Regions from separate parts of the Streptomyces sp. CG4 genome, predicted to be linked through region 2. Evidence: riboswitches for the same ligand, from Rfam matches in the RefSeq annotation. Region 2 holds a riboswitch; each other region holds the start of a gene.

Region 1 (4,547 bases), 180 kb from region 2:
CTTGGCCGTGTGCAGGGTCATCAGGGTGATGACGCCGGAGCCGTCCTCCTCCTCGTCGGGGATCTGGTCGGAGTCGGCGACCAGCGCCACCTGCTCCAGGAAGTCGGCGAGCGTGCCCGCCTCGCCTTCGCCGCGCTCCTGCTCGAACTCCAGGGCCACGGCGGCGAGTTCCTGGAGGTTCTCGATGCGGGTCTCGTCCTGCGGGTCGGTGGAGGCCTGCAACTCGGCCAGATAGCCGGTGCGTTCGAGTATGGCCTCGAGGACGGTCGTCGGTCCGGCGCCGGACTCGACGATCGTACGGAGGTCCTCCATCAGCGTGTTGAACCGCTTGACCGCGTTGGTGGAGCGCGCCGCCATGCCGTACGCCTCGTCCACGCGCTTGAGCGCCTGCGGGAAGCTGATCTTCTCGCGCTGGGAGAGGGCGTCGATCATCGCCTCGGCGCGCTCGCCGATGCCCCGCTTGGGCACGTTGAGGATGCGGCGCAGCGGCACCGAGTCCTCGGGGTTGGCGAGGACGCGCAGGTAGGCGAGGACGTCGCGGACCTCCTTGCGCTCGTAGAAGCGGACACCGCCGACGACCTTGTAGGGCAGGCCGACGCGGATGAAGATCTCTTCGAAGACACGGGACTGGGCGTTGGTGCGGTAGAAGACCGCGACATCGCCGGCCTTGGCCTCGCCCGCGTCGACCAGGCGGTCTATCTCGTCGGCGACGAACTGGGCCTCGTCGTGCTCGGTGTCGGCGACGTATCCGGTGATCCGCGCGCCCTGGCCGGCGTTGGTCCACAGGTTCTTCGGGCGGCGGGACTCGTTGCGCTCGATGACCGCGTTGGCGGCGGACAGGATGGTCTGCGTGGAGCGGTAGTTCTGCTCCAGCAGGATCGTCGTCGCGTCCGGGTAGTCCTCCTCGAACTGGAGGATGTTGCGGATCGTCGCGCCTCGGAAGGCGTAGATCGACTGGTCCGCGTCGCCCACGACGCACAGTTCGGCGGGCGGGATGTCGTACTCGCCAGGCGGTACGTCCACGTCCTCGGCGGCCCGCTCGCCGGTGCCGACCAGCTCGCGGACCAGGGCGTACTGGGCGTGGTTGGTGTCCTGGTACTCGTCGACCAGGACGTGCCGGAAGCGGCGGCGGTAGTGCTCGGCGACGTCCGGGAAGGCGCGCAGCAGGTTCACCGTCGTCATGATCAGGTCGTCGAAGTCGAGTGCGTTGGCCTCGCGCAGCCGCGACTGGTAGAGCGCGTAGGCCTGGGCGAGGGTCTTCTCGAAGCCGTCGGCGGCCTGGGCGGCGAAGTCCTCCTCGTCGATCAGCTCGTTCTTCAGGTTGCTGATCTTCGCGCTGAACGACTTCGGCGGGAAGCGCTTGGGGTCGAGGTCCAGATCGCGGCAGACCAGGGCCATCAGCCGCTTGCTGTCGGCGGCGTCGTAGATCGAGAACGACGAGGTGAAGCCGAGCTTCTTGCTCTCCCGGCGCAGGATGCGCACGCACGCGCTGTGGAAGGTCATCACCCACATCGCGTTCGCGCGCGGGCCGACGAGGTGCTCGACGCGCTCCTTCATCTCGCCCGCGGCCTTGTTGGTGAAGGTGATCGCGAGGATCTGGCCCGGGTGCACATTCCGCTCGGCGAGCAGGTGGGCGATGCGGTGGGTGAGCACACGGGTCTTGCCGGAGCCGGCGCCGGCGACGATGAGCAGCGGGGAACCGGCGTGCACGACCGCGGCGCGCTGGTTGTCGTTCAGCCCCGCCAGGAGGGCCGCCGGGTCGATCGCGGGGCGGGGGGCGCCGTCGCGGTAGTAGGCGTCCCGGTCCGGCGGCACGTCGAACTTCCCGCCGAACAGATCGTCCGGAAGCGACTCCGGAGCGTGATCGTCCTCGGGCGGCGGCGGGGTCTCCTCCTCGCGCCCGCGAGGGGTCTGGAGGTCCGCCAGGAAGCTGTCGTCAAAGAGGCTGCTCATCGCTCTCCGAGTCTAGGGCGCCCCACCGACAACCGTTCGCCGTCCCCGGAACATGGCCGGTTCGAGCGAGAGCCGGTCTTCACCGCCGAGGGACCCATCACCCACTCACGCTGCGGAACCGTCCGATGACACAGCCGTGAAACCGCCCTCAGGTCACGAAAATGTATCGGACATATCGCGCACCAACCTTCACAGGAGTCACACGAGTTGGCTAGCGTGCGGTCGGGCCGTACGACCCCTACCGGCGAACCCCGCCGGGCCGCGCGGCCTCCGCCGAGTCCGGCGTGCCCGCGTGGCGCCCGGAGCCGGGGACCCACCGATCCCGGGGTGAATCGGCCGACTCCCGCCCGGGACGACGCCGTAGGGCAACCCTTCCGAACCGCCGCCCGAACCCGACAGCTAACCCGGTAGGCGGTCCATTGGAAGGAGTCGCCTCCCTTGGCGTCGCATCGCAAGCCGCGCCCCGGCGGGACCATCGGCGCGGGCTTCCGCACCCCCGCTCTCGCCACCGCCGCCCTCACCTCCATGGCCGTGCTCTCGCAGAGCGCCGAGGCCGCCCCGGGAACCGATCACGCCAAGCCGAGCCTGGAGGAGGTCGAGAAGAAGGTCGATGACCTCTACCGCCAGGCCGAGTCGGCGACCGAAAAGTACGACGCGGCCAAGGAACGCACCGGCAAACAGCGGGGACGCGTCGACTCGCTCCGCAACGACGTCGCCCGGCGCACCGAGCGCCTCAACAAGGCCCGCGAGGAGCTGGGCTCCTTCGCCGCGGCCCAGTACCGCTCCGGCGTGGCCGCTCCTCCCACGGCCACGTTCCTGCTCGCGAACAACCCGCAGGACTACTTCGACCAGAGCCAGTTGATGAACCGGCTGACCACGCGGGAGAAGAGCGCGGTCGACGCCTACATCGGCGAGCAGGCCTCGACCATGAAGATGCGGCGGGAGGCCGCGCAGAGCCTGCAGACCCTCACGGACTCGCAGCACGACCTGCAGACCGCCAAGACCACCGTCCAGAAGAAACTCGCCTCCGCGCGCGAGCTGCTGTCGCAGCTGACGGCCCAGGAGAAGGCGCGGCTGGCCGAGATCGAGCGGCAGAAGCAGGAGGAGGCGGCGCGCAAGGCGGCCGAGCTGGCGAAGCAGCAGGCCGATCAGCAGGCCGGCTCGTCGTCGTCCTCGTCCACGGGATCCGGCTCCAGTTCTGGTTCTGGGTCCGGTTCCGGTTCTGGGTCCGGTTCGACGGGTTCCGGCTCCGGCGGCTCCTCGACGTCCGGCTCGTACGACACGAAGGCGGAGAAGGCGATCGCCTTCGCCCGTTCGCAGATAGGCAAGCCGTATGTGTGGGGCGCCACCGGGCCGGGCTCCTACGACTGCTCGGGCCTGACCCAGGCCGCCTGGAGAGCCGCCGGCGTCTCGCTTCCGCGCACCACGTACGACCAGGTCAACGCGGGCACCACGGTCTCCCTGGCGAATGCGCGGCCGGGTGACCTGGTCTTCTTCTACGACGACATCAGCCACGTCGGCGTCTACATAGGCAACGGCATGATGATCCACGCCCCGAAGCCGGGCGCGTACGTCCGCGAGGAGTCGATCTACTACGGCGGCGAATCGATCATCCACAGCGTGGTCCGACCGGGCTGATCGCCGCCGGGCCGGGGTACGCCCCGGCCTTCCGCGCTCCACGCGCGCGTGCCGCGTCTTTTGAACGCCCACGCGCGCGTGCCGGCGTCTTTGCCGCCCACGCGTGGGCAGCGGGTTCTTGCGCCCCATGCGCGTGTGGGGGCGTCGTGCTCCCCACGCGCGCCTGGCCCCCTTTTGCCACCCACCGCGCCTTGCGGTCTTTTGCTCCCGTCGTGCCTGGCGGCGTTCTTGCGGCTCACGCGCGCGTACCGACGTTTTCGCTGTCCACGTTTTCGCTGTCCACGTTTTCGCTGTCCACGCACGCGTGCCCTTCCCGGGCAGGGATCGCGTGGCTTCCGGCATCGGGCGCATGCCCGGCATCTCGGGTCTGCGTGCGGGGGTGGGTGGACCGGCTTCCCGCGGCCGGGGCCGCCGTGAGCAGTGTTCCTGTGTTGTGTGACCACACAGGGGCTGGCCGTGCTGGCGGCCACGCTGGCCGCGGCCGAGCGCACGGTGTGGCTCGCGCACACGGCGCTGGTGCTGTGCCGGCTGGGCCTGGTGCTCTACGGCTTCGCGCTGGCGCACTTCGACGTGCGGCAGGTGCTGGAGGGGACGGGCGACCACTGGATACCGGGCGGGGCGCTCGCCATCTCGGCGCTGACCGGGGGGCGAGACTGCTCATCGCCGGGGACGATGCGGGCCTGTATCTGTGGGACGACGACGATCGCGGTGTGCTGCGCGCCGTGACGGTCCTGCTGCTCGTGCTGGATCTGGCCTGGTGTCCGGTACTGCCGGCCGCCGAGGCGGCGCGGCCCCGGCTCGGCCACGACGAGCGGCGGTGGTCGACGGTGTTCCCGATGGGAATGACGGCGGCGGCACTGTCGGTCGCGACCGCCGTCGGTGTCCCGTGGCTCAGCCGGCCGGGACAGGTGCTGTTGTGGGCGGCCGTGGTGGTGTGGCTCGTGCTCGCCGCCGAT
Region 2 (4,547 bases):
GGCTGCACGGGGCTCGCGGTGTGCGGGCAGGGCGCGCAGGTCTACGACGCCGGATCAGGGCGCCTGTTGTGGTCGGTGCGGCTGGACCGGGAGCTGGCCGAGACCGCGCTCGGCAAGATCGAGGCGGAGGTGGGGCAGGTCTACGCGGCCGTCGACCAGGACGGCGTCGACGGGCTCACGCTCATCGAGCCGGGCTATCGGATGCCGCACCCGACCCTGCCCGCGGTGCGGGTCGGCCGGCGCGACGACCTGTGGTGCGAGCCCATCAGCAAGGTGCTGCTGCGCCATGCCGCGCTGCCCGACGACGAGTTGGCGGCCATCGCGCGCGCGGTGGTGGGCTCGCTCGCGACGGTCACCATGTCGGGGCCGGGGACCGTGGAGCTCCAGCCGTCCGGGGTGACCAAGGCCACCGGCCTCGCGCTCGCCGCCGAGCGGCTCGGCATCGCCGCACAGGAGGCTCTGGCGTTCGGCGACATGCCCAACGACATCCCGATGCTCGACTGGGCCGGACACGGAGTCGCCATGGCCAACGCACATCCCGAACTCAAGGCGGTGGCCGATGAGATCACCCTGTCGAACGAGGCCGACGGTATCGCGGTCGTCCTCGAAGGACTGTTCCCGACCGACTGACCGGCACCTCAGTACCCGGCCGAGTGGCCGGCACCTCAGTACCCGACCCGGTGACCGGCGCACCAGTACGCGACCGAGTGACCGGCACGTCGGTACGGAACCGGTCGACGGCCACATCGGCGCGCGGCCGTCCGCGGTGGGTCCGGTGGATGCCCGGCGGCCGCCCGGCACGTCCCCGTCCGTCAGGTGCGGGGACGTGCCGGACGGCCGGTGTCGTTCCGGTCCGCCTAAGGGGCGGCGGCTGTCAGTACGCGCTGTAGACGTTGTCGATCGACCCGTAGCGCGCGGCGGCGTAGTTGCAGGCCGCGGTGATGTTGGCGACCGGGTCGTAGAGGTCGAAGGCCGTACCGGCCACGTGGTAGGCGTTGAAGGTCGGCTGGATGACCTGGAGCAGGCCCTTGGACGGGGTGCCCGCGGCGGCGTTGGAGTCCCAGAGGTTGATGGCCATCGGGTTGCCGGAGGACTCCCGCATGATGTTGCGGTAAATGCCGTTGTAGCTGCCCGGGATGCCCTTCTGAGCCATGATCGCGAGCGACTCGCGGATCCAGCCGTTGAGGTTGTTCGGGTACCCGGCGGGGGTGGTGGACACCTTCGTGCTGGTCTTGCCGGTGGCCGCGGAGGCGCTGGTGGCGCCGATGAGCGGCAGGGCGAGAACGGCGGCACCTGTGCTGATGACGGCGAGGGTGCGGACGAGACGGTTGTTGCGGGTACGGCGGTGCTGAGCGGAAGCAGGCATGGGGAAGTCCTCTCCGACGCCTGCGAGGTGAGCTGTCGGGTTCGGGCGGGGAGGTGCCCGGCCGCGCCTCCGGAGAGGCACGGCTTCACCCCTAGCCGTTCCGGTGCGACGTGTGCCGTCCGGTCCGGCGACTTACCTGGGTCCCCCGCTCCTGCCCTATGAATGAGTTCGTAGATGGGGTTACGCAGGCGGTGGCAGGATTCGGCGTCCGCCTGGTGGCCGGGAACGTATGCGAGAGCACATGTCGGGAACAAGTACCGGATTCACACAACGCACCATTTGACCTTGATCTGCGCCGTATGGGGTGCTTGATCCTTTGCGGTTGCCAATGGCCAACTCGCCGACACGGCAAGGGGGGAAGGGGTGGTCGGGCGGATGCGGGGATCGATGGGCGCACGTGACCCAACTCACGAAATGGCAAATCAAGTCAAATCGGACATGGGGGATTTGGGCGGTTCGGTTGGGCGGTGGAACCCGTGGTGCGGTGCCCGTCGTTGTCGTAGTGGTCGCGTCCACCCGGAGGGGGCGCGAGGAGGGGTGTGCGGAGGGCCGTACGGAAGGTCGCGCGGAGGGAGGTGTGCGCGTTACTCCGCTCGCCGTCCGGTTCGCGACAAAGCGGGCAGATTCCTGTTAAGTCGATAAATGTCCGCTCTTACCACTTGATCAAAAACATACCGGTCATGATCCGATACCGCCTGGGCTGGACCGGTGGGCGCTATCGGTGATCGAAAGAGGACCGGATACGCTGACTTGAGTGATGGCAGCGACCTATCGACAAACCGTGTAATCGCCAGCAGACACCTGCAGACAGGAGACCCCTCGTGACCGTCGTCGGGCCGTTCGGGCTGAGCGTGCGGGACCAGGCTCTGGAAGCCGATGTCCAGGTCGGATTGGCGGCTGTCGAGGAAGGCTTGCTCGAGGCCACCAAGAGCGAGGTCCCGTTCATCACGGAGGCCGCGCAGCACCTCGTGCGAGCCGGTGGGAAGCGGTTCCGGCCGCTGCTCGTGATGCTCGCGGCCCAGTTCGGCGACCCCTATGCGCCGGGCGTCGTACCGTCGGCCGTGGTCGTGGAGCTGACCCACCTCGCCACGCTGTACCACGACGACGTCATGGACGAGGCGGCCGTGCGGCGCGGTGTGGACAGTGCCAACACCCGCTGGGGCAACTCCGTCGCGGTCCTCACCGGCGACTTCCTCTTCGCGCGTGCCTCCCAGATCCTCGCCGACCTCGGCCCCGAGGCGGTCCGGGTACAGGCCCTGGCGTTCGAGCGGCTGGTCACGGGCCAGATCCTGGAGACCGCAGGCCCCTCGGACGGCCGCGACCCGGTCGAGCACTATCTGGACGTGCTCGGCGGCAAGACGGGGTCGCTGGTGGCGGTCTCGTGCCGGTTCGGCGCGATGATGTCGGGCGCCGACGAGACGGTCGTCGATGTGCTCACCCAGTACGGTGAGCGGCTCGGGGTCGCCTTCCAGCTCGCCGACGACGTCCTGGACATCGCCTCCGACTCGCACGAGTCCGGCAAGACCCCCGGCACCGACCTGCGCGAGGGCATCCCGACGCTGCCCGTGCTGCGGCTGCGCGAGCGGGCGGCCCGGCTGGGGCTGCCCGAGGACCTCGCGCTGTGCGAGCTGCTCGACTCCGACCTCAGCGACGACGCCCGGCACGCCGAGGCGCTGACCGCGCTGCGCGCGCACCCCGCGCTGGAGCAGGCCCGCCGGGACACCGTCCGCTACGCGGAGGAGGCTCGCGCCGCGCTGGCGCCGCTCAGGGAGTGCGACGCCAAGGCGGCACTGATGGAGCTGTGCGACGCGGTGGTCCACCGCGCCGGCTGACGTCCGGCCGAGCGCCTCGGCCGGCGCCTTTCCGACCCGGGCCGGCTGCCCGGTCCCCGGCCGGCCGTCTCGGCTGACGTCCGGCCGACCCGCGCCGGCTGCCCGGTCGGCGCCACGTCGGCTGCTGCCCGGGACGATCGCCGAAGGCCGCCGTGGTCACGCTGCGCGGCGCAGCCAGTCGTACGGCCCTGCGCCCCGCCCCTTTGCGTCCCCTTACGGCTCCGCCCGTTCCGGTGAGACCCTTACGGGTCGGGGGAGTCGCCGCCGCTACGTGTCATACCGCAGTCGTACACGGAGTTGGCTCCGTGGTCTGACGCTTCCTCAAGGCCGATTTGGTGAGATGGAAGCACGGAAATCACCACCCCTCACCGATTCGGGTGAGAATGGCGGCTCTGGTGGACCAGCGTGAGGACAGCCGCCGCCGACAACGGAGGTAAGGCACACATGGCACCGTACGAAACCGACGACGCAGCGGACGCCACGCGGGACGAGGATCCGCGCGCCGGACGCCGCAAGGCCGCTCGCTACGCGGTCCCGGTCGCGGTGGTGGGGGTCGCGGCGGCCACGATCGGGCTGGTCCCGGCGCTCGCCGCCTCCGGTGACCCCGACCTGCCCAGGATCACCGCCAAGCAGCTCATCGAGAAGATCGCCAAGTCGGACGTGCAGCAGCTGTCCGGCACCGTGCGGATCAACACCGACCTCGGCCTGCCCAACCTCGGCGGCCTGGAGAACAGCCTGGCCTCCGGCGCCGCCAAGGGCTCCGGCGACGGCTCCTCCGCCGACCCGCAGTCCCAGCTCACCTCGCTCCTCTCCGGCACGCACACGCTGCGCGTCGCCGCCGACGGCCCGGAGAAGCAGAAGCTGTCGCTGCTGGAGAGCGGCTCCGAGTACAGCCTGATCCACCACGGGAAGGACGTGTGGGGCTACGACAGCAAGAGCAACGCGGTCCACCACTCCACCTCGGCCGACTCCGGCAAGGACCGCAAGGCCGAGCCCCCGGCCACGCCGAAGGACTTCGCCGACCAGGCGCTGAAGTCGGTGGACGGCACCACGTCCGTCACCGTCGACGGCACCGAGCAGGTCGCCGGCCGCGACGCCTACAAGCTGCTGATCAAGCCCCGGCAGTCCGGCACCACGGTCGGCGCGATCAGCATCGCCGTCGACGCGAAGACGGGCATGCCGCTGAAGTTCACGCTGACGCCGAAGAGCGGCGGCGCCGCCGTCCTCGACGCGGGCTTCACCCAGGTCTCCTTCGCCAAGCCGGCCGGCTCCACCTTCGACTTCACCCCGCCCAAGGGTGCGAAGGTGACGGACGAGAAGCAGGACTCCGCGGCCCGGCGGCACGGGCG
Region 3 (4,547 bases), 1.1 Mb from region 2:
ACGGCTACCTGGACGACACCGGCCCCGAGCGGCTGCTGCTGTCCAGTCCGGCCGACTTCGACCGGGTCGACGCGGTACGGGCCTCGGTCGACGCCATCCTCATCGGCGCCGGCACCATCCGCGCCGACAACCCGCGGCTGCTGGTCAACTCCGCCGAGCGCCGCGCGGCCCGCCTCCGGGAGGGCCGGTCGGAGTATCCGCTGAAGGTGACCGTCACCGCCACCGGTGCCCTCGACCCCGACGCAAAGTTCTGGCACACCGGCGGCGACAAGCTCGTCTACACGACCGACCAGGGTGCCGAGCAAGCCACCCGCCGCCTCGGCGGCACCGCCGACGTCGTCCCGCTCGGCCCCGAGCTCGACTGGCGCGCCGTGCTGTCCCACCTGCACGACGTGCGCGGCGTACGGCGGCTGATGGTCGAGGGCGGCGGCACGGTCCACACCCAGCTGCTGCGGCAGGGCCTCGCCGACGAGCTGCAGCTGGTCCTCGCCCCGCTGTTCGTCGGCGACCCGGCCGCGCCCCGCCTGTTCGGCCCGGGCGGCTACCAGTCCGGCCGGCTGCGGCTGACCGAGACCCGCCGGATCGAGGACGTGGTCCTCATGCGCTACGAGCCCACGGCCCCCGGCACCGGGCCGCTCCCCACCGCCGCCGACCGCCACTGGCTGCGCACCGCCTGCGAACTCGCCGCGCTGTGCCCGCCCTCGCCCACGGCGTTCAGCGTGGGTGCGGTGGTGGTCGCCGCCGACGGTACGGAGCTGGCCCGTGGCCACTCGCGCGAGGGGGCCGACCCCGTGGTCCACGCCGAGGAGGCGGCGCTGGCCAAGCTCGACCCGGCGGACCCGCGGCTGGCCACCGCCACCGTCTACAGCAGCCTGGAGCCGTGCGCCCGGCGCGCCTCCCGCCCCGCGCCGTGCTCCGAGCTGATCCTCCGGGCGGGGGTACGGCGGGTGGTCACGGCGTGGCAGGAGCCGGACACGTTCGTGGACGCGGCCGACGGGACCGGGGTGCTGGTGAAGGGGGGCGCCGAGGTGGTCGTACTGCCGGAGTGCGAGGAGCAGGCCAAGGCGCCGAACAGGCATCTGGTGGAGTGACGCGCCCGGAGGATGCTCAGGGCCGGTGAAAACACCCAGGGCCCGGAAACCATTGGTTTCCGGGCCCTGGGCCTTCAGTAGCGGGGACAGGATTTGAACCTGCGACCTCTGGGTTATGAGCCCAGCGAGCTACCGAGCTGCTCCACCCCGCGTCGTTGTGACTCCAGTGTACGCCATGCGCAGGACAGCTTGCACACCGGTTAACCGCGGCATGTCCTCCTCGCCCCGGCCGCCCCGCGGTCGGGCCCTGATCGTCTTCACCCACGGTGACCGGACGACCGCCCTCCGCATAACATCTGAGACACCATCAAAAACCCGGATACTCCTGAACGGCGACCAACTCGCCCGATTTGCAGCGGTCGTGACCGGTAAGTCCCCACTGGAAAGCGTTAATGATCAAGCCGAACGGCTTGGAAAGTGACTCTGAGGTCTATTAACGTTCGATAACGCAGCGCGGTCGTCCCAGCCGTCACAAGAGGCGGCTCCGTGCGCACGCGCCGAATCCCGTAAGGGAACCGGGGAACCACCACCTTGGGGTGAATCACGCGCATACTGACGTGAACTCGTCGAGTCCACGCCCGGTATACGCGCGTAGGAGACCTTCCTGCTCCGAACCCGTCAGCTAACCCGGTAGGCGGAGGAAGGAAAGGAGCACGCCCGAGTGGCGTCCAACCGGCCCGCCCCAGAAGCCCCGTTCGAGCCCGCGCAAGCCGAGCCGGATACCTTCGGCTACGGCGCCTACCGTGCGGAGGAGGGCCCCTGGGAGGAGTGGAACCCCACCGAGGAATCCCTCAACCCCGTCCGCGGCCGGCACCGCGTCGCCAAGCAGCGCGGCGGATTCGCGCGCAGCTCCACCGTCCTCGGCGTCGGTGTGATGGCCGCCGTCGGCGCGGGCGGCATGGCCAGCGCCAACACCGGCAAGCCGCCGGTCTCCATATCCCTGCCCGACTCGGTGACCCACTTCTTCGGCGAGGACTCCGCCCACCAGCACCAGGCCACCGCCACCGGGCTCAGCAAGGTCGGCGTGACCACCGACAGCGGTGACAGCGGCGATGCCGGCGAGGCCCTGCGCAACCGGATCATGGCCCAGGCCGAGCATCAGCAGAGCAAGGCCGACAGCAAGGCCACCGCCGCCGCCGAGAAGCAGACCGCCGACGCGGCGGCCAAGGCGGAGAAGGAGGCCGCGGCCAAGGCTGCCGCCGCCAAGCAGAAGGCGGAGGCCGACGCCGAGCAGGCGGCCGAGGCCAAGCGGCTGGCGGAGCTGGCCAAGCAGTACCAGCTGCCCGTCGTCTCGTACACGATCACCGGCACCTTCGGTCAGCCCGGCGCGATGTGGTCCTCCGGCTACCACACCGGTCTCGACTTCGCCGCCCCCACCGGCACCCTCATCAAGGCCGTCCACAGCGGCACGATCACCGAGGCCGGCTGGGCCGGCGCCTACGGCTACCGCACCATCCTGACCCTGGACGACGGCACCGAGCTGTGGTTCTGCCACCAGTCCTCGATCAACGTCTCGGTCGGCCAGAAGGTCTCCACCGGCGATGTCATCGGCCGCATCGGCGCCACCGGCAACGTCACCGGCCCGCACCTCCACCTGGAGGTCCACCCGAACGGCCAGGCGTCCGCCATCGACCCGGCGCCGTGGCTGCGCGACAAGGGCCTCAACCCCTGACCATGGCATGCGTGTGAACGCGACGCCGGCGGCGGAATGAGATCATCCACCGTCGGCGTTGATGTGGAACATGACGTCTTTGCGCACACTCGGCTCTTCCGACCTCGAGGTCTTCCCGCTCTGCCTCGGCGGCAACGTCTTCGGCTGGACCGCCGACGAGGAGACCTCCTTCGCCGTCCTCGACGCCTACGCGGCGGCGGGCGGCAACTTCGTCGACACCGCCGACTCCTACACCGCCTGGATCGAGGGCAACAAGGGCGGCGAGTCGGAGACGATCATCGGCAAGTGGGTCAAGGCGCGCGGCAACCGGGACCGCGTCGTCATCGCCACCAAGGTCAGCCAGCACCCCGAGTACCAGGGCCTGTCCGCCGCCAACATCAAGGCCGCCGCCGACGCCTCCCTGCGCCGTCTGGACACCGACTACATCGACCTCTACTACACCCACTTCGACCAGCCCGAGGTGCCGGTCGAGGAGATCATCGGCGCCCTCGACGAGCTGGTGAAGGCCGGCAAGGTCCGGCACATCGCCGCCTCCAACATCAGCCCCGAGCGCCTCAAGGCCTCCCTCGACTTCTCCGACCGCGAGGGCCTGGCCCGCTATGTCGCCCTCCAGCCGCACTACAACCTGGTCTCCCGCGACACCTACGAGGGCCCGCTGCAGGACCTGGCCGCCAAGGAGGGCCTGTCCGCGGTGCCCTACTTCTCGCTCGCCGCGGGCTTCCTGACCGGCAAGTACCGCCCCGGCGCGACGGTCGACAGCGCCCGCGCGAACCGGGCCCAGCAGTACGCGGACTCCGAGCGCGGCCACAAGGTCCTCGCGGCCCTGGACGAGATCGCCGCCGCGCACGACGCCCCCGTCGCCACGGTCGCCCTCGCCTGGCTGGCCGCCCAGCCGACCATCACCGCCCCGATCGCCTCGGCCCGCACCGTCGACCAGCTCCCGGCTCTGCTGGCGGCGGCGGACCTGAAGCTGACGGACGAGGAGGCGGCGAGCCTGACGGAGGCGTCGGCGTAAGGCACCCGTAGGTCACCTTTCCGCCGCGACGGCGTGTTCCGGCGGTGCCGGACTATCGGCGACCCGGAGGGCTACGACCGGTACGGGTTGTACACGGAGTAGGGCGCCGCCGGATATCCGTACCCCGGCCACGCCGTCGCCACTGGTGCCGCGTGCACCGGCCAGGCCGGCGCGGCCGCCCGGGCCGCATACTCCAATGCGGTCCGGGCCGTGTCCCGCCGCTTCCACAGCTCGTCCAGCAGCTCCCGCTCCCGTACGACGAAGTCGGCCCCGGCCTTCCCCTGGCGCCCCCGGCGCCGCAGAAACGCGAGCGACGTGGCGTACGCCTCGTACTGCGCCACCGCCCGCGCCGCCGTCCGGCCGTGGTGGTGCCGGGCGTAGTCGCGGGCCGTCCGCCGCGCCGCCATCGACCCGAGCGCGAACGGCTCGGCCGGCCCCAGCCACCCGGCCAGCACATACGCCGGCAGCTCCTCCCGCACGGTCCGCAGCTCCCGCTGCCGCGTCCAGATCGCGAGCCAGGTCAGCAGCCCGAACACGGGCACCATGAACGCGCCGTAGACGGCGAAGAACCCGAACTCGCCGAAGGTGGAGGAACCGTTCCAGAAGGCGTGCATGCTCATCGCGAGCAGCAGACCGCACAGCGGCAGCAGCACCCGCCGGACGCGCTGGCGCTCGGCGGAGAGCGCGGAGATGCCGAAGCCGAGGCCGGTGAGGGTGGTGAACAGGGGGTGCGCGAACGGGGACATCACGATGCGCACGAAGAAGGTGG

The links. A riboswitch is a leader RNA that binds a small molecule or an ion and turns the genes downstream of it on or off. The one in region 2 is predicted to bind cyclic di-AMP.
Region 1: it holds a riboswitch for cyclic di-AMP, as region 2 does, so the genes downstream of both, AB5L52_RS17505 (NlpC/P60 family protein) here and AB5L52_RS18435 (transglycosylase SLT domain-containing protein) in region 2, are expected to answer to the same signal.
Region 3: it holds a riboswitch for cyclic di-AMP, as region 2 does, so the genes downstream of both, AB5L52_RS23310 (M23 family metallopeptidase) here and AB5L52_RS18435 (transglycosylase SLT domain-containing protein) in region 2, are expected to answer to the same signal.

The regions. Positions count from the first base shown of each region.
Region 1 is NZ_CP163525.1:3,875,837-3,880,383, forward strand. It holds gene pcrA (DNA helicase PcrA) at 1-1,953, opposite strand, end outside; cyclic di-AMP (ydaO/yuaA leader) riboswitch at 2,215-2,384, shown strand; gene AB5L52_RS17505 (NlpC/P60 family protein) at 2,392-3,591, shown strand; partial or broken gene AB5L52_RS17510 (hypothetical protein) at 4,009-4,547, shown strand, end outside.
Region 2 is NZ_CP163525.1:4,058,317-4,062,863, reverse strand. It holds gene AB5L52_RS18440 (HAD family hydrolase) at 1-630, shown strand, start outside; gene AB5L52_RS18435 (transglycosylase SLT domain-containing protein) at 875-1,366, opposite strand; cyclic di-AMP (ydaO/yuaA leader) riboswitch at 1,371-1,583, opposite strand; gene AB5L52_RS18430 (polyprenyl synthetase family protein) at 2,188-3,198, shown strand; gene AB5L52_RS18425 (outer membrane lipoprotein carrier protein LolA) at 3,643-4,547, shown strand, end outside.
Region 3 is NZ_CP163525.1:5,141,152-5,145,698, forward strand. It holds gene AB5L52_RS23300 (dihydrofolate reductase family protein) at 1-1,091, shown strand, start outside; tRNA gene AB5L52_RS23305 (tRNA-Met) at 1,170-1,243, opposite strand; cyclic di-AMP (ydaO/yuaA leader) riboswitch at 1,577-1,745, shown strand; gene AB5L52_RS23310 (M23 family metallopeptidase) at 1,753-2,763, shown strand; gene AB5L52_RS23315 (aldo/keto reductase) at 2,834-3,778, shown strand; gene AB5L52_RS23320 (PrsW family intramembrane metalloprotease) at 3,850-4,547, opposite strand, start outside.